DNA from 4 places in the Lysobacter sp. CA196 genome. Region 4 is predicted to be linked to each of the others. Evidence: riboswitches for the same ligand, from Rfam matches in the RefSeq annotation. Region 4 holds a riboswitch; each other region holds the start of a gene.

Region 1 (4,051 bases), on a different contig from region 4:
CACGCGCACATTGTCGAACACCACCCCGCGCGTGGGCTGGCTGTTCCAGCCGAGTTTTTCTTCCTTGCGCCCATAGGCGATGCCGGCGCTGTCGGCCGGCACCGCGAAGGCGCTGATGCCGCGCGCGCCGTCGCCGCCGGTGCGCGCCATTACCACCAGCATGTCGGTGGCGCCGGCCCCGGAAATGAAGGCCTTGGCGCCGTTGATGACATATTCGTCGCCGTCGCGCTCGGCGCGGGTGCGCAGCGAGGCCGCATCGGAACCGGCGCCGGGTTCGGTCAGGCAGTACGAGGCCAGGCATTCGCCGCTGGCGAGGGCAGGACCCCATTCGTCGCGCAGGGCGGGGGACGCGTGCGCGGTCAGCATCCAGGTGGCCATGTTGTGGATGCTGATGAACGCGGCCGTGGACGGGTCGAGCGCAGCCAGCTCCTCGAACACGACCACCGCGTCGAGCCGGGTCAGGCCCGAGCCGCCGGCAGCTACGTCGACGTAGAGGCCGCAGAAACCGAGTTCGCCGGCCTTGCCGATGACCTCGCGCGGGAAGATGGCTTGCGCGTCCCAGTGCGCTGCGTGCGGCGCCAATTCGGCCAGGGCGAAATCGCGCGCGGCTTCGCGATAGGCGAGTTGGTCTTCGCCGAGCTGCGGTGGCGGTGGACTGACCGCCTGCAGGTTCATGACGGCGGCCATCACTTCAGACTGATCGTGGTGTTGACGCCGTGGCCGAGCGTGTCGTCGTCGAACCAACGCGCGGTGACCGTCTTGGTCTGGGTGTAGAACATCACCACTTGCTTGCCGTAAGGGCCGAGGTCGCCGAGCTTGGAGGCGCGCGAGCCGGTGAACGAGAACAGCGGCACCGGCACCGGGATCGGCACGTTGATGCCGACCTGGCCGACGTCGATCTCTTCCTGGAAGCGGCGCGCGGCGGCGCCGGACTGGGTGAAGATCGCGGTGCCGTTGCCGTTCGGATTGGCGTTGATCAACTCGATCGCGGCGTCGAGCGTGTCGACGGCCAGCACGATCAGCACCGGGCCGAAGATTTCCTCGTCGTAGATGCGCATGCCGGGCTTGACCCCGGAGAAGATGGTCGGGCCGACGAAATTGCCGCGCTCGTAACCCGGCACCGACGGATTGCGGCCGTCGAGTTCGAGCCTCGCGCCTTGCTCGACACCGGACGCGATCAGGCTTTCGACGCGTTCGCGCGCGGCGCAGGAAATCACCGGGCCGACATCGGTGCCGGGTTCGGTGCCGGCATTGACCTTCAGCGTGCGCGCCTTGGCGACCAGCTCGGGAATCCAGGCCTGGGCTTCGCCGACCAACACGGCGGTCGAGGCGGCCATGCAGCGTTGCCCAGCCGCGCCGAAGGAAGCGCCGGCGAGCGCATTGAGGGTTTGCTCCTTGTTGGCGTCGGGCAGCACCACCGCGTGATTCTTCGCGCCCATCATGCACTGCACGCGCTTGCCCGCCAGCGAAGCGCGGTTGTAGACATGGGTGCCGACCTGGGTCGAACCGACGAACGACACCGCCTTGATGTCGGGGTGGTCGCAGATCGCATTGACCACGTCTTCGCCGCCGTGCACGACATTCAGCACGCCCCTCGGTACGCCGGCCTGCAGCGCCAGTTCGACCAGGCGCATGGTCACCAGCGGGTCTTGTTCCGACGGCTTGAGCACGAAGGTGTTGCCGGTGGCGATGGCCATCGGGAACATCCACAACGGAATCATCGCGGGGAAGTTGAACGGGGTGATGCCGGCGCAGACGCCGAGCGGTTGCAGCAAGGTGTAGGTGTCGACGCCGTTGGCGACGTTGTTGGCCAGCTCGCCGAGTTGCAGGTTGCCGATCGCAGCGGCGTGCTCGACCACTTCCAGGCCGCGGAACACGTCGCCCTCGGCATCGGCCAGGGTCTTGCCCTGTTCGGCGGTGAGGATGGCAGCGAGCTCGCCCATGTGCTCGCGGATCAGCTGCTGGTACTTGAGGAAGATGCGTGCGCGTGCGCCGATCGGGGTCTTGCGCCAGCTTTTGAAGGCCTGCTGCGCCGAACGCACCGCAGCGTCGACTTCGTCCGCGGTCGCGAACGGCACGCGCGCCAGCACCGTCTGCGTGGCCGGATTGACCACGTCGCGCCATTGTTCGGACCGGGATTCGACGAACGCGCCGTCGATCAGCAACTTGACCGTCGCGACTTCGGTCGCGACGCGATTCATATCGTTCATTGTTTCAGCTCCGTGTCGCTCACCCGCGTGACGGGGATTGCGGAGCAAGACAAGTCGGTTCCACGCAACGGACATCGCGTCGAGCCAGCCCGTCCGGTTGCCCACCGCAACACCCGAGGACGGCATCGCATGCGATGCCCGCCACTGGCCGGTCTCCGGGCTTGCGAGCGATGCGCTCGATCCGCATCACCCCGACACCTTCCCGCGAAATCGCAGTGGTATTGAGTCGGGTGTTCTCGCCTACCGTTGCGGGGGCAGCGCCGGAATGGAGTCTGTCGACTCGCACCGGCTTCCCGTTTCACCCTGCTCGCCGGTACGGCGGCAGGACACCTGTGGCCGGCGGAGTGTAGGCGCCGGATCGCATGCGGACAAGCTGCGCTGCGCAAAGCTGCGCGCTCGCTCGCACGATGACCTCGTCGAATTCGTCCGGTGCCGCATTCATCTTGTCGTCGGCGTGCTCTGCCACGCGTCGTGCATCGCACCGCACCGCGGCGAATGGAATGCGGGGCGATGCGTTTATCGCCGGACTGCGCCGATCGGCGCAGTTGACCATGCTTCGCGCATCGACCGAGCTGCGTATCGCCATCTCGCAAGCCGCCGCCTGTGCTCGGTCGGACACGAAACGTCGAGCGTCGATCGATACTGTGATGGGCGGCGGATATTCCGTGCAGCGATGCAGGCGAAATGGCTGGTGCGGCGGGGATGGCTGCAGCAGGGGCAAATTCGACAGGCGCGCGGGACCGCGATGGGGAGCATCGGCGGCGTTCGCTCGGCTGGCGTCGGCTGAGGTTGGGACTGGACCTGCATGAATCCGGCGCGGGACTGCGACCGGGGTGACATTCTCAGGTCATTGCAAGATCATGGCGTAAGCGCAATACCTATCTCCGAGGAGCAGTACCCGATGGTCGATCGCGAACGACGCGGAACCGGGCAGACCAGCACGGTGGCGCTGCGCGCCGGGCTGACCCCGGAGCAACGGGACGCGTTGACGACTCTGGAACATTTCCGTTGGGAGCTGCGCTTCGTGCGCCGGCCGCTGTTCCGGGAACCGATCCCGGTGGTGTTCCATCCCGATGGCGAGCGTTATGCGGTGTTGGAGGCGGATGGGTCGCTCAATGAGAACCCGGGGTTCGAGATACGCCGCTGAGGAGTGATGGGGACAAGGATCGGGCTGAGCGACGGTGCGCAGCACTGTAATGTCCTGACGCCTGCAGGGCCTGTCTGTAGGAGCGGCGTGAGTCGCGACCGCGGGACGCGCTGCGGCGACAACGCCGATGTCGCCCATCGAAGCGGTGTCCTTTCGCGGGGGTAGGAGCGGCGCAAGCCGCGACCGCGTTCTTTCGATCTTGCGGCGTATCGCTCACGCAAGATCAAGATCAAGATCAAACGCCAAAAGCTTCCGCCACTTTAGTGGCGGAAGCTCTTCGCGTTTGATCTTGCTTGAGAGAGGCGCCGCGAGGCCATTGCGACGCGGTCGCGACTTGCGTCGCTCCTACCCCGCGAAAGGACGCCACTTCGATGGATGGCGTCGGCGCTGTCGCATCTGCGCATCCCGCGGTCGCGACTTGCGTCGCTCCTACAAAGGGGGGCATGCCTCCGCCCCCGCGCTCAGCGCGGGAAGAAGAACGGCGGATACGGACCGTAGAAGGGGAAACCCGGTTTCTCGTCGATCGGCTGCAGCGACGGGTCGGCGTCGCCGGCGACGATCGGTCCCTTGTCGGCCGACGGTCCGGTCGGGCCGGTGGTCTCGCCGATACCGAATTCCTGGCCGCTGCCGCGTTCGCCCCACAGCACGTGGCCGCCATACCACTCCTGCGTGGTCACATCGATGGCCGGCTGGC
Region 2 (4,051 bases), on a different contig from region 4:
CGGTGTCGCTGTCGACCCGGTCGCGCAGCCAATCAAAACCAACCGTAAGAAGTTGATCTTCGGCCACGGTGAAATCCGCTTGAAGCGTGGCGCTATCACGATCGGTTTTAAAAAACCCCATCGGCACTTCGCCGAGGAAATTATCCGAGCTGTCGACGTTGCGGCCGGCCAGCAACTGCAGGTGAATCGTCTCCGACGGACGCCACTGCAGCTTGCCGCCGATCACCTGCTGCACGGTCTCGGAGCGGTTGACGAAGCTGCCGTCGTAATCGTTCTCGCCTTCGGCGCGCAGCGCCTGGCCTTCGATGCTCCACTGCTCGTTGAACTCGAGGCCGCCGCGCAGCGACAGGGCGTGGTTTTCGTAACCGTCGCGATCGGGCTCGTCGGTGAAGCAGCCGGCGAAGATCGGGAAACCGGCGCCGCGGCAGGCATTAATGCCCTGGGTCTTGCGGAAGCTGTAGTCGGCGCCGAACCAGCCGCGGTCGTTGCGGCCGCCGAAACCGGTGCCGAATTCGAGGCTGTCGTTGCTGCCGCCGCCGAAATGCATGCGCGGCGCGAAGCCCTGCTTCTCGCGGCGGGTGAACACCTGGATCACGCCGCCGATGGCGTCGGCGCCGTACAGGCTCGAGCGCGGGCCGCGCACGATTTCGATGCGGTCGATCAGTTCCAGCGGCAAGTCCTGCAGCGCGGCCAGGCCCGAGGTCGGCGAGCCGACGCGGATGCCGTCGACCAGCACCAGTACGTGGTCGGACTCGCTGCCGCGCAGGAACAGGGTGGTGAGCTTGCCGGCGCCGCCCTGGTTCGAAATGGTGATGCCGGCGCGGCCGCGCAGCAGGTCGTTGAGGTCGCGTGCCTGGCTGCGCTCGATGGTCTCGCGGTCGAGCACGTCGACCGGGGTCAGGGTGTCGTTGACGCTGACCGCGGTGCGGTTGGCGGTGACCACCACCTCGTCGAGGTCGGTGGCCTCGCCGGCCGGAGCGGCGATGGCGGCGGTGGGCAGCGCGAGCGCACAGGCGATGGCGAGCGACAGGTTCAGTGCGCGCGTGGCGTGCGTGTTGGGGACGGACATGGGGACAGCTCCAGCGCGCACGCCCGGGGGCGCGCGACGACGACGGCGGAAGACGGTTGCGAGGAGGCAGCGGGCCGTGGAGACAGCCGGATAGCAGCCGCCGCGACGCCCTCCGCATCGCAACCTGTGGCGCCTCAAGGCCGGTCTCCGGACTCGCAAGCGCAGCGCCGACGGGGTCGGGCTGCCGGTCGCGGCGCCTTCCCGTGCCGAGCACAGTGGCGGTTGCCGCGATCTGACTTGCTTACCGTTGCGGGGGCAGTGCCGGACTGGCGCCGATCCTCCCGCAGGAGAGGGCGCGTCACCGGCTTCCCGTTTCAACCCGGCGATGGAGAAAGCCGCCGGGTCACCTCGAAGCGGTGCGCAGTCTACGCGAAGCCGGCGCCCGGGGCCAAAACACCGGTAGGGGCAGGGAGCCTGGGGACGGCGCCGACGGGCTCAGTCGCGCCCGTCTTCCTCGTCGCGGCCGCCGGGACGGTCGTGGTCGGCCGCGCCGTCGTCGTCCTGGCCGCCGCCGTCGTGGCTGCTTGGCTCGAACGGGTCGTGGCGTTCTTCGGCGTGCATGGTGGTGTGCACCGGCGCGGCGGCCGGTTTGTTGCGCGGCGGCGGCAGCAGGGCGGTCGCGGCCTCGGCGGCCTGGATCAGCTCTTGCCGGCGTTCGTCGCTGATCTCCTGCCAATGGCAGTCCAGCAGCGCGCCTTCGATCGCGTACAGCAGGTTGAGGGTCGGCTTGAAGCCGGCGCGCTTGACGCGCATGAAGGCTTCGACCGTGCCGATCGCCGAGATGTCCTCGTGCGTACGCAGGCCGACCTGGCGCAGCCAGGCCGAGCTCTTGGGACCGATGTTGCGCATCTTCGTCGCGGTCATGCCAGCGTCTCCACGTACACACGCGCCAGCGCTTCCAGGCCGGCCTGGTCGTCGGCATCGAAACGGTCCGGGACCGGGCTGTCGAGGTCGAACACGCCGATCAGGGCGTCGCCATGGACCAGCGGCACCACCACTTCCGAACGCGAGGCGGCATCGCAGGCGATGTGGCCGGGGAAGGCGTGCACGTCGGCGACGCGTTGGGTCTGGCGGGTCGAGGCGGCCGCGCCGCACACGCCCTTGTCGAGCGGAATGCGCACGCAGGCGGGCAGACCCTGGAACGGGCCGACCACGAGTTCTTCGCCGTCGTAGAAATAGAAGCCGACCCAGTTGAGTTCCGGCAGCGCATGGTTGACCAGTGCCGACAGGTTGGCGGCGTTGGCGATGCGGTCGCGTTCGCCGTCGAGCAAACCGCGCGCCTGGGCGACCAGTTGCGCGTATTGCTCGGGCTTGCCGCCCGATAGTGCGGAGGTTGTGAACATCATCGGAGTGTAACAGCGGCGTCCGTCGCCACTACCATGGCGGACTCCAGGCCCCAGGGAAAAGCGCGAGATGAGTCACACCCAGCCCCCGGTGGAGGCCGCCTCCCGACCAACGGACGCATCCGCGGTGTTTCCGCGCGGCGTGTTCGTCACCGGCACCGACACCGGCATCGGCAAGTCGGTGGCCAGCGCTAGCTTGCTGCACGCCTTGCGCGCGCACGGCCTGCGCGCGGTCGGCATGAAGCCGGTGGCGAGCGGTTGCGAACGTACGCCCGAGGGTTGGCGCAACGAGGACGCCTTGCTGTTGCAGGCGGCGAGTGCGCCGACGCCGCGCTACGACGACGTCAATCCCTATGCCTTGCCGCTGCCGTTGGCGCCGGAACTCGCGGCCGCGCAGGCCGGTGTCGAGATCGCATTGGCGACGATCCTCGCCGCGCATGCGCGCTTGTCGGCGCAGTCGGACACGGTGGTGGTCGAAGGCGTCGGCGGTTGGGCCGCGCCGATCAGCGCCACGCTCGACCAGATCGACCTGGTGCGCGCGCTGGACCTGCCGGTGGTGCTGGTGGTCGGCCTGCGCCTGGGCGCGATCAACCATGCGCGGCTGAGCGCGCGCGCGATCCAGACCGACGGCGCCCGCCTGGTCGGCTGGATCGCCAACGACATCGATCCGCACATGGCGCGCGCCGACGACAACTTCGAGATCCTGCGCCGGCGTCTGCCGGTGCCGTGCTGGGGGCGTTTGCCGTACGTCGCCTCGCCCGATCCGCAGGCCCTGGCCGCGCGCTTGCAGCCGCTGTTCTAGCGCGGCGATGCGTTTGCGGCGTGGTTGGCGGCCTGTCGCAGGCCGATGGCGATTAGCGAGGCCGAATCGCGGGCAACAAAATCGCGGCCAACAAAAAACCCGGCAGCCGAAGCTGCCGGGTTTTTCGCATCCGCCATGACGGCCGGAGAGAGAGACGGTGCGCTTACTTGGTCGCGGCGGCAGTCGGAGCCGTCGCCTTCGCCGCGGCCTTGGCGGCCTTCTCGACGTTGGCCTGGGTGGCCTTGGCAGCGGTTTCGATCTGCGACTTGGCCAGCTCGGCGATCGCTTCGTTGGTCTTCACGGTGCGGCCGAAAGCTTCCTGGCCGGTGCTGACAGCGCGCTCGAGGTTTTCGCGAGCGATCTGCGCGCCCTTCGGCCACAGGGTCTTGAAGGCTTCCAGGTCGCGGGCTTCGGCGGCTTCACCGAAGAAAGCGAAAGTGGCGTTGACGCGGTCTTCGATGGCGGCGACCTGCAGGCCGAACACGGCCTCGGCGTTGTCGAGGGCCAGACGGTTGACCTGAGCGGCCGTGTCCGCGAACTGGCGCGTAGCGGCGGCGAACTGTTCGTTGAATTGCTGGTACATGGCTGAGCTCCTGAAAGGTCCAGACGGAGAACGACTGGATTGTGCGGTGCAGCATAGGCGGGGTTTTGTTGCGATGCAACATCGAGCCGACGAGCGGTCGAAAGCCGTTCAGAAAGCCTGCCTGTTCAGGTGGTTAGCGACCAAGCAGCCGTTCAGGCAAAGCCTAATCCGGGGCCATGACCACGGCGTTGCCGGCGTCTGACAGGGCGCCGGCTGCGATCGGATCGGAGATGGGGCAGGGCAACCGCCCCGGG
Region 3 (4,051 bases), on a different contig from region 4:
GTCGGCCGGCTGCAGTACCAGGCCCAGGCTGTAGTTGGTCGATTCTTCCGCCTTCAGCGCTTCCGAACCCAGGGCGATGGCGGCCGGGTTGTCGACGCGGAAGGTGCCGATTTCATACGGGATGCCGCTGATGAAGTTGGTGGCGATCGACTGGAAGAACTGCTGCTGCAGCGACGGCGCGCGGAAGCCGGTCGAGGCGGTGGCGCGCAGCGCGACCTTGTCGGTGAAGGCGTAGCGGCCGGACAGCTTGCCCGAGGTGGTTTCGCCGAAATCGCTGTAGGTCTCGTAACGCGCGGCGGCGCCGAGCGAGAACTTGTCGGTCAGGTCGGCTTCGGCGTCGATATAGACCGAATAGCTGTGGCGGTCGAAGTCGCCGGCGTCGCTGGCGCGGAAGCCGGAAAACACCTGCGCGCCCGGGATGATCTGGCCGTTCGGCGCAGCCACGCCGCCATTGGCGTAGGACAGCGGCTCGCCGGCGCGTTCGGAGAATTCCTCGCCGCGCCATTCCGCGCCCCAGGCGAGGGTCACCGGGTACTGCCAGCCGAAGTCGATCGACTTGGTGAAGTCCAGGTTGAGCACGTGCTGGGTGACTTCCAGCGCGCCGGCGTAGAACTGCGTCGGCGAGGTCGGGCCCAGGCTGCGGTTGAGGGTGTTCTCGATGTCGAAGGTCAGGCCGTTGTGGCCGTAGTTGTAGCTCAGGTCGATCTGGGTGCCGCCGGCGGTTTCGCTGCGCAGGCCGAACACCGCGGCGCGGTCCTTGCTGACGTTGTGGATCTGCGGCAGGAAGCCGTTCGGGTAGATCGCCGGGATGTTGCGCGGGTCGCCGGCGAAGCGGAAATAGCCGTTCGACAGCACGTCGCGTTCGCTGTAGCTGCCGAACGAATAGAAGCTCAGGTAGTCGGTCGGGTTGTATTCGCCGTTGTAGGCGAACGCGCCCTGGTCGATCTCGGGATCGCCGTAGCGCTGCTCGACGCGGCCCTGGAACGGACGCGCGCGGTTGGTCTGGTCCTGGTGCCCGCCCTGCGCGGCCAGGTGCAGCCAGCCGTTTTCGCCGAGCTTGATACCGGTGTCGCCGGACAACTGGTACTGCTTGCCGTCGCCGGCGCTGTACTGGCCGTAGCGCGCGGCGATGCTGCCGCCGGTGCCGCTGCCCTTGAGCACGACGTTGATGACGCCGGCAATGGCGTCGGAGCCGTACTGGGCCGAGGCGCCGTCGCGCAGCACTTCGACGCGTTCGATCGCGGCGATCGGAATGGCGTTGAGGTCGACCGGCGAGGAGCCGCGGCCCTGGCTGCCGTTGAGGTTGATCAGGGCGGTGGTGTGGCGGCGCTTGCCGTTGACCAGCACCAGCACCTGGTCGGGGGCCAGGCCGCGCAGCTGCGCCGGGCGCACCGCGTCGGTGCCGTCGGTGATGGCCGGGCGCGGGAAGTTGAGCGAGGGCAGGGCGCGCGACAGCGCGGTGGCCAGCTCGACCGTGCCGGTGGCTTCCAGGGTTTCCGGGGTAATGATGTCGATCGGCGCGGTGGACTCGGCGACGGTGCGGTCGCTGACGCGGGTGCCGGTGACGATGACCTGGTCCAGGGTCTTGGGATCGCTTTGCGGCGCGTCTTGCGCGTGGACCGGCGCGGCGAGCGCTACCAGGAGGCCGAGGGCCAGAGGGTGACGTGAACCGGCGAAGGTGCGGCGGACGGGCATGACGACTCCTTGGTGGTGATGACAGCGATGTCATTTTGATTTAACACGAACGTAACAACCGGTCAATCAAGCGGCCAAATCTTGCCTAACGCAAGTAGTAGAAAAGTGGTAGTGGCACACTCTTTGCGGAACCCGGGGGTGGATCGGTGCCCGCTGTGCTGGGCCGGAAGGTTCGAATCCCCTCAAGTCGCCATCCGCTTTCCAGCCGTCATCCCCGCCTGCGCGAGGATGACTGGGGGGATCACGTCCCCGTGAGAGGCGCCTGGCCGCGATCCAGCACTTCAAAGCGCGCTTGCGCGAAAATCCGGTGGCATCCCCACGGCGCACCACTGCTAAGATGCACGCGCTCAAGGTGATCGCCGACACATAATCGGCGATTGAAACGGGAATCCGGTCCCCGCTCTGGCGTTCGCCAGGTCGGTCAATCCGGAGCTGCCCCCGCAACGGTAAGCGAGTACACGCACCGCACGAAGCCACTGTGTTCCGACACGGGAAGGCGCGGTACGGGAGACCCGGTCCGATCTCGGACCGACTCCGCTCGCAAGCCCGGAGACCGGCCCGGAGCGCGAACCGACAGGCGGAGGGCCGTGTCTCGGGGCATCGGCGCGCGCGCCGTCTCCGTTCCGCCGTCTCCCTGTCACGACCTGATCTAGACCGCGCGGGTGAGGCGCGGCCATGGAGAGCCGACTGTGACGTTCCGTTTTTCCGAATCCCTGCGCCTTGCGCGCCTTCCTGCGCGCTGCGCTTTCGTGCTCGCCGGCTCCGCATTCGCCGCCTCGGCGCTGGCCGCGCCCGCGGTCGATCTCGACCAGGTCGTGGTCACCGCGAGCCGCACCGCCCAGACCCAGGACGCCACGCTTGCGGCGGTGACGGTGATCGATCGAGCGCAGATCGAGCGCCTGCAGCCGTCGTCGCTGCCGGAGCTGTTGCGCGGCACGCCGGGCGCTTCGCTGGCCAACAACGGCGGCCCGGGCAAGGCGACCTCGCTATTCCTGCGCGGCAGCGAGTCCGACCATGTGCTGGTGCTGATCGACGGGGTCAAGATCGGTTCGGCGACCAGTGGCGGCGCCTCGCTGCAGGACATTCCGGTCGAACAGATCGAACGGGTCGAGATCGTGCGCGGCCCGTTCTCCAGCCTGTACGGCTCCGAGGCCATCGGCGGCGTCATCCAGATCTTCACCCGGCGCCCGCAGGGCGCGTTCGTGCCGAGCTTCAGCGCTTCGATCGGCAGCTATGCCACCCATCGCGGTACTGCCGGCGTGGCCGGCAAGAGCGAGCGCGGCTGGTATTCGATCAACGCCGCCCACGAAGACACCGACGGCATCAACGCCTGCCGCGGCAAGCCTTCGCCGGGCGGCGCCGGCTGTTTCACCAACTCGCCGGACCGCGACGGTTATCGCAGCGATTCGCTGACCTTGCAGGGCGGTTACCGCTTCAACGAGCAGTGGGACGCCGAAGCGCGTCTGTTCCGCGCCGAAAACCACAATCAGTACGACGGCAGCCAGAACAACGAGGCCGACGGCGTGCAGCAGGTCGCCGGCGCCAAGCTGCGCTACCGGCCCAGCGATCGCGTCAGCCTCAGCGCCAGCGCCGGCCGCAGCGAAGACCTCAGCGACACCTACAAGAACGGCAAGTACTCCAGCACCTTCGAAACCCGCCGCCAGCTCGGCTCGGTGCAGGGCGACATCGGCCTCGGCAGCGGCCTGCTCACCCTCGGTTTCGACTGGCAGCGCGACCGCATCGACAGCAACACCCGCTATGCCCGCGACGCTCGCATCCTGCGCGGCGCCTTCGGCCAGTGGCAGCAGAGTTTCGGCGCGCATGCGTTGCAGGCCAGCCTGCGCCGCGACGACGACAGCCAGTTCGGCGGCGAGACCACCGGCAGCCTGTTGTGGGGCTGGAACCTCAGCGAGGCGCTGCGTCTGACCGCGAGCTACGGCACCGCGTTCAAGGCGCCGACCTTCAACGAGCTGTACTACCCAGGCTACGGCAATGCCGCGCTGGCGCCGGAAACCTCGCGTAGCGTCGAGATCGGTCTGCGCGGCACCCACGGCGAGCGCCGCCAGCACGTGTGGTCGCTCAACGCCTACGAGAGCGACATCGACGACCTGATCGCGTTCGATGCATCGATCGGCCTGCCCGGCAACGTCGACCGTGCGCGCATCCGCGGCCTGGAAGCGGTGTTCGACACGCGCCTGGCCGACTGGGACTTGCGCGCCAGCGCGACCTGGCTGGACCCGCGCAACGACAGCCGCAGCGCCAGCCGCGACAAGCTGCTGCCGCGGCGCGCGCGGCAGAGCGCGCGCATCGACGCCGACCGCCGTTTCGCGGTCGCCAACGGTGCCTGGTCGTTCGG
Region 4 (4,051 bases):
GCGAGCTTGCGCGCCGGCTCCGAATCGAACGGCAGGCGCAGCTTGAAGAACACGTCCTGCAGGCCCATCGAGCCCAGGCCGACCGGGCGCCACTTGAGGTTGGCGCGGCGCGCGGTCTCGATCGGATAGAAGTTCAGGTCGATGACGCGGTCGAGCTGGCGCACGGCCAAGCGCACAGTCTCGGCGAGCTTGTCGAAATCGAACGCGCCCACGCCCTTATTAGAGCTGGGATCGTCGTACATCTCGACGTGGTGCGAGAGGTTGATCGAGCCGAGGTTGCAGACCGCGGTCTCGTCCTGCGAGGTGACCTCGAGGATCTCGGTGCACAGGTTCGACAAGTGGATGACGTTGCCGTCGCGCAGGGTCTGGTTGGAGGCGCGGTTGGACTTGTCCTTGAAGTTCATCCAGCCGTTGCCGGTCTGCGCCAGGGTGCGCATCATCCGCCCGTAGATGTCGCGCGCCTTGACCTTCTTGGTCGCCAGGCCGGCCGCTTCGGCGGCGTGGTAGGCGCGGTCGAAGGCTTCGCCCCACAGGTCGGTCAGCTGCGGCACCTTGGACGGGTCGAACAGCGACCAGTCGGCGTCGGCCTCGACCCGGCGCATGAATTCGTCGGGAATCCAGTTGGCCAGGTTGAGGTTGTGGGTGCGGCGCGCTTCGTCGCCGGTGTTGTCGCGCAGTTCGAGGAATTCCTCGATGTCGGCGTGCCACGGCTCCAGGTAGACGCAGGCCGCGCCCTTGCGCTTGCCGCCCTGGTTGACCGCGGCGACCGAGGCGTCGAGGGTCTTCAGCCAGGGCACGATGCCATTGCTGAGGCCGTTGGTGGAACGGATCAGCGAGCCGCGCGAACGGATGCGGGTATAGCTCAGGCCGATGCCGCCGCTGAACTTGCTGAGCTTGGCCACGTCCATGTAGCGCTTGTAGATCGCTTCCAGCGAGTCGTCGGGCGAGTCGAGCAGGAAGCAGCTCGACAGCTGCTCGTGGGTGGTGCCGGCGTTGAACAGGGTCGGCGAGCTCGGGATGTAGTCGAGCTGGGCCATGCGCCGGTACAGGGCGAGCGCGTCGCCGACGTCTTCGCTGAGCGCGCAGGCGATGCGCAGGAAGAACTGCTGCGGGGTCTCGATGACGGTGCGCGCGGTCGGATGGCGCAGCAGGTAGCGGTCGTACAGGGTGCGCAGGCCGAAGTAATCGAACTTGGCGTCGAGGTTGCGGTCGATCGCGTCGTTGAGCTTGCGCGCATTGGCCTGGACGAAGTCGAGCAGGCGCTGGTTGATCAGGCCCAGGTCGAAGCCGCGCTGGACCGACTGCGAGAACGCATGGATCTCGATGCCGGCGACTTCCTTCTCGATCACGCCGGCGAGCAGGCGCGCGGCGAGACGGCCGTATTCGGGTTCTTCGGCGGTCAGCAGGGCGGCGGTGCGGATCGACAGCTCGTCGAGTTCGCGCGTGGTCGCGCCGTCGTACAGGCCGGAGATGGTGCGGGTGGCCACGCGCATCGGGTCGACGGCGTACAGGTTTTCGCCGCTGCGGGTCACCGCGCGCACGATCTTGTTCAGGTCGACCGGCTCGCGGCGGCCGTTGCGCTTGGTCACGCTCATGGTCAGGTTGGCCGCGGGCGGGGTCAGCGCGAAACCGGTGTCGGCTTGCGGGTCGCGGGCGGGTTTGGCGGCGGTGTCGGCGGCGGGGGAGGCGGCGGACGATTCGGGTGCGAGCGTGGTCATGGCGTAACTCCGGGGCGTGGGTGCACGGGTCGCCGACCTTCCCGCGAAGGGCGACGCGCGGAGAACGCGGACGCGCCATCGGCGACCGGCCGCGCAGCGGCGTCGTCGATGGCACGGCCGTGCCCCCGCGGGCGCGGAACTCGGGGGCTTGCAGGCGAGGTGTCGCGCGGCCCGAGACGGGCGCATCCCGCGTCGGCGCGCGTGGCGGCGCCGCAACGGAACGAGCACGACAGCGAAGCCATCGTGCTGCGACACCGGCCGTCTTCCCCCGAAGACTCCTGGGCCGGTACCGCGCGGTGTGCAACGCGCGGCTGTCGGCAGGTCTTCGGGCTCGGGACACGACGACTCGCGTCTCCTACTGGCTACCGCTTCCCAGGCGCGAGGCGCGTCCAGTGCTTGGTAGCGTTCGTTTCCCATACCGCTGCGGGGCAGCGCCGGCTTTGGACGTCGCGCTGGCTGCGTCCTTACCGGCTTCCCTATTGAGCCAATCTCGCGATCGGCACCGACGGGCACAACATAGTGTGGTTTATCGATTCCGTCAACGCGATATGTGGTGAACAAGCTGTGTATAGAATGCGTGAAGCCTTGTCCTTCAAGGCTTGCGGCTTGGTGTAACGTTCGTGACCAAGCGCACGATGCACGGAACAGGGACGGGTGATGGAAGCACTGATCGTTTTAGTGGCACTGGGGTTGTTGCTGGTGCCGGTCCTGCTGGTGGTGGCGCTGATGCAAGTCGCCGGACTGAAATCGCGCGTGTCCGAACTCGAGCGTCGCGTGGCGCAGCAAGCCGAGTCGCTGAGCGCGGCCAGGTCCGGCCAGCGCGGGGACGAAACCCTGGCCGAGCGGATCGCGCGCGAAGCGCCGCCGCCGACAGCGCCGCCGGTTCGTCCGCCGCCTGTCAGCACGGTTGTTCCTCCTGCGGTCGTTCCAGCCAAACCCGTTGCCCCGGTCTCGGCGCCCACGCCGTCGCCGGCCGCGAGCGTGCCGCCGCCGATACCGCAGGACGTCGCCGCCCGCCCGGCCGCTGCGCGCGCCGCGCCTGCGGCCTGGCGCGCGCCTGCCGCACCGCCGCCGCCGGACGTATTCACCGTCGCCGCGCGTTGGCTGCGGCGTTGGTTCACCGAGGGTAATGTGCCGGTCAAGGTCGGCATGCTGGTGTTGTTCGCCGGCGTCGCCGCGCTGTTGAAGTACGCCACCGACCAAGGCTGGCTGCATTTGCCGATCGAGCTGCGCCTGGCCGGCGTCGCCCTCGCGGCGATGGCGGGGCTGGTGTTCGGTTGGCGCCAGCGCGAACGCAAGCGCAGTTTCGCCCTGAGCCTGCAGGGCGGCGCGATCGGCGTGCTGCTGTTGGTGGTGTTCGCCGCTTTCAAGCTGTACCAGCTGATACCGGCCGGCGCGGCGTTCGCGATCAGCGTGGTGCTGGTGGCCGGGGCCGGCGTACTGGCGGTGAGGCAGAACGCGATGGCGTTGGCGGTGTTCGCGATCCTCGCCGGTTTCCTCGCGCCGATCTGGCTGTCGACCGGTTCCGGCAACCACGTCGCCCTGTTCGGTTACTACGCCGTACTCAATGCCGGCATTTTCGCGATCGCCTGGTGGCGGCCGTGGCGGGTGCTCAATCTGCTCGGCTTCGTCTTCACCTGGGGCATCGGCACCTTGTGGGGCGTGCTCAAGTACCGCCCCGAGCATTTCTCCACCACCGAGCCCTTCCTGCTGCTGTTCTTCGCCTTCTATCTGTTGATCCCGGTGCTGTACGCGCGCAAGCGTCCGGCTGGGCACCGCGACCTCATCGACGGCTGCCTGGTGTTCGGCACGCCGCTGGTCGCGTTCTCGCTGCAGGCCGGTTTGCTCGAAGGCGATCGCATGCCGCTGGCGTTCTGCGCGCTGGGGCTGGGCGCGTTGTATGCGGCACTGGCATGGTGGCTGCGTCGCGATCGGCGCTTCATCGAGCTGTCGACGCCGTATGCCTTGCTCGCCGTGGGCTTCGCCACCCTGGCCATTCCGCTGGCGCTCGCCGCCGAGGCCACCGCCTGCGTGTTCGCGCTCGAAGGCGCGGCGATGGTCTGGCTGGGCTTGCGCCAGCAGCGTCGCTTGCCGCAGCTGGTCGGCTTCCTGTTGCAGGGCGCGGCCGCATTCGCCTTCGTCATCGGCGCCAGCGACGCGGTCTGGGACGCGCAAGTACCGCTGCTCAACGCCAGCTTCGCCGGCGCCCTGCTGATCGCCATCGCCGGTTTCGCCAGCGCCTGGAGCCATCGTCGCAGCGACAGCCCAGGGCCGGCCTTGCCGTATTACCTGTGGGGCCTGGCCTGGTGGCTCGGTGCGGCCGGCAGCGAGAT

What was found. A riboswitch is a leader RNA that binds a small molecule or an ion and turns the genes downstream of it on or off. The one in region 4 is predicted to bind cobalamin.
Region 1: it holds a riboswitch for cobalamin, as region 4 does, so the genes downstream of both, ACTOWK_RS21420 (CoA-acylating methylmalonate-semialdehyde dehydrogenase) here and ACTOWK_RS18345 (ribonucleoside-diphosphate reductase subunit alpha) in region 4, are expected to answer to the same signal.
Region 2: it holds a riboswitch for cobalamin, as region 4 does, so the genes downstream of both, btuB (TonB-dependent vitamin B12 receptor) here and ACTOWK_RS18345 (ribonucleoside-diphosphate reductase subunit alpha) in region 4, are expected to answer to the same signal.
Region 3: it holds a riboswitch for cobalamin, as region 4 does, so the genes downstream of both, btuB (TonB-dependent vitamin B12 receptor) here and ACTOWK_RS18345 (ribonucleoside-diphosphate reductase subunit alpha) in region 4, are expected to answer to the same signal.

What each region holds. Positions count from the first base shown of each region.
Region 1 covers NZ_JBQJIN010000036.1:17,157-21,207, reverse strand. The annotation lists gene ACTOWK_RS21425 (acyl-CoA dehydrogenase family protein) at 1-675, opposite strand, end outside; gene ACTOWK_RS21420 (CoA-acylating methylmalonate-semialdehyde dehydrogenase) at 687-2,201, opposite strand; cobalamin riboswitch at 2,340-2,559, opposite strand; gene ACTOWK_RS21415 (hypothetical protein) at 3,112-3,357, shown strand; gene ACTOWK_RS21410 (Vps62-related protein) at 3,819-4,051, opposite strand, start outside.
Region 2 covers NZ_JBQJIN010000004.1:58,151-62,201, reverse strand. The annotation lists gene btuB (TonB-dependent vitamin B12 receptor) at 1-1,069, opposite strand, end outside; cobalamin riboswitch at 1,191-1,435, opposite strand; gene ACTOWK_RS05450 (TfoX/Sxy family protein) at 1,505-1,933, opposite strand; gene ACTOWK_RS05445 (GAF domain-containing protein) at 1,930-2,412, opposite strand; gene bioD (dethiobiotin synthase) at 2,540-3,214, shown strand; gene ACTOWK_RS05435 (phasin family protein) at 3,378-3,797, opposite strand.
Region 3 covers NZ_JBQJIN010000002.1:190,268-194,318, forward strand. The annotation lists gene ACTOWK_RS03525 (TonB-dependent receptor plug domain-containing protein) at 1-1,695, opposite strand, end outside; cobalamin riboswitch at 2,029-2,271, shown strand; gene btuB (TonB-dependent vitamin B12 receptor) at 2,409-4,051, shown strand, end outside.
Region 4 covers NZ_JBQJIN010000024.1:75,518-79,568, forward strand. The annotation lists gene ACTOWK_RS18345 (ribonucleoside-diphosphate reductase subunit alpha) at 1-1,718, opposite strand, end outside; cobalamin riboswitch at 2,018-2,240, opposite strand; gene ACTOWK_RS18350 (DUF2339 domain-containing protein) at 2,376-4,051, shown strand, end outside.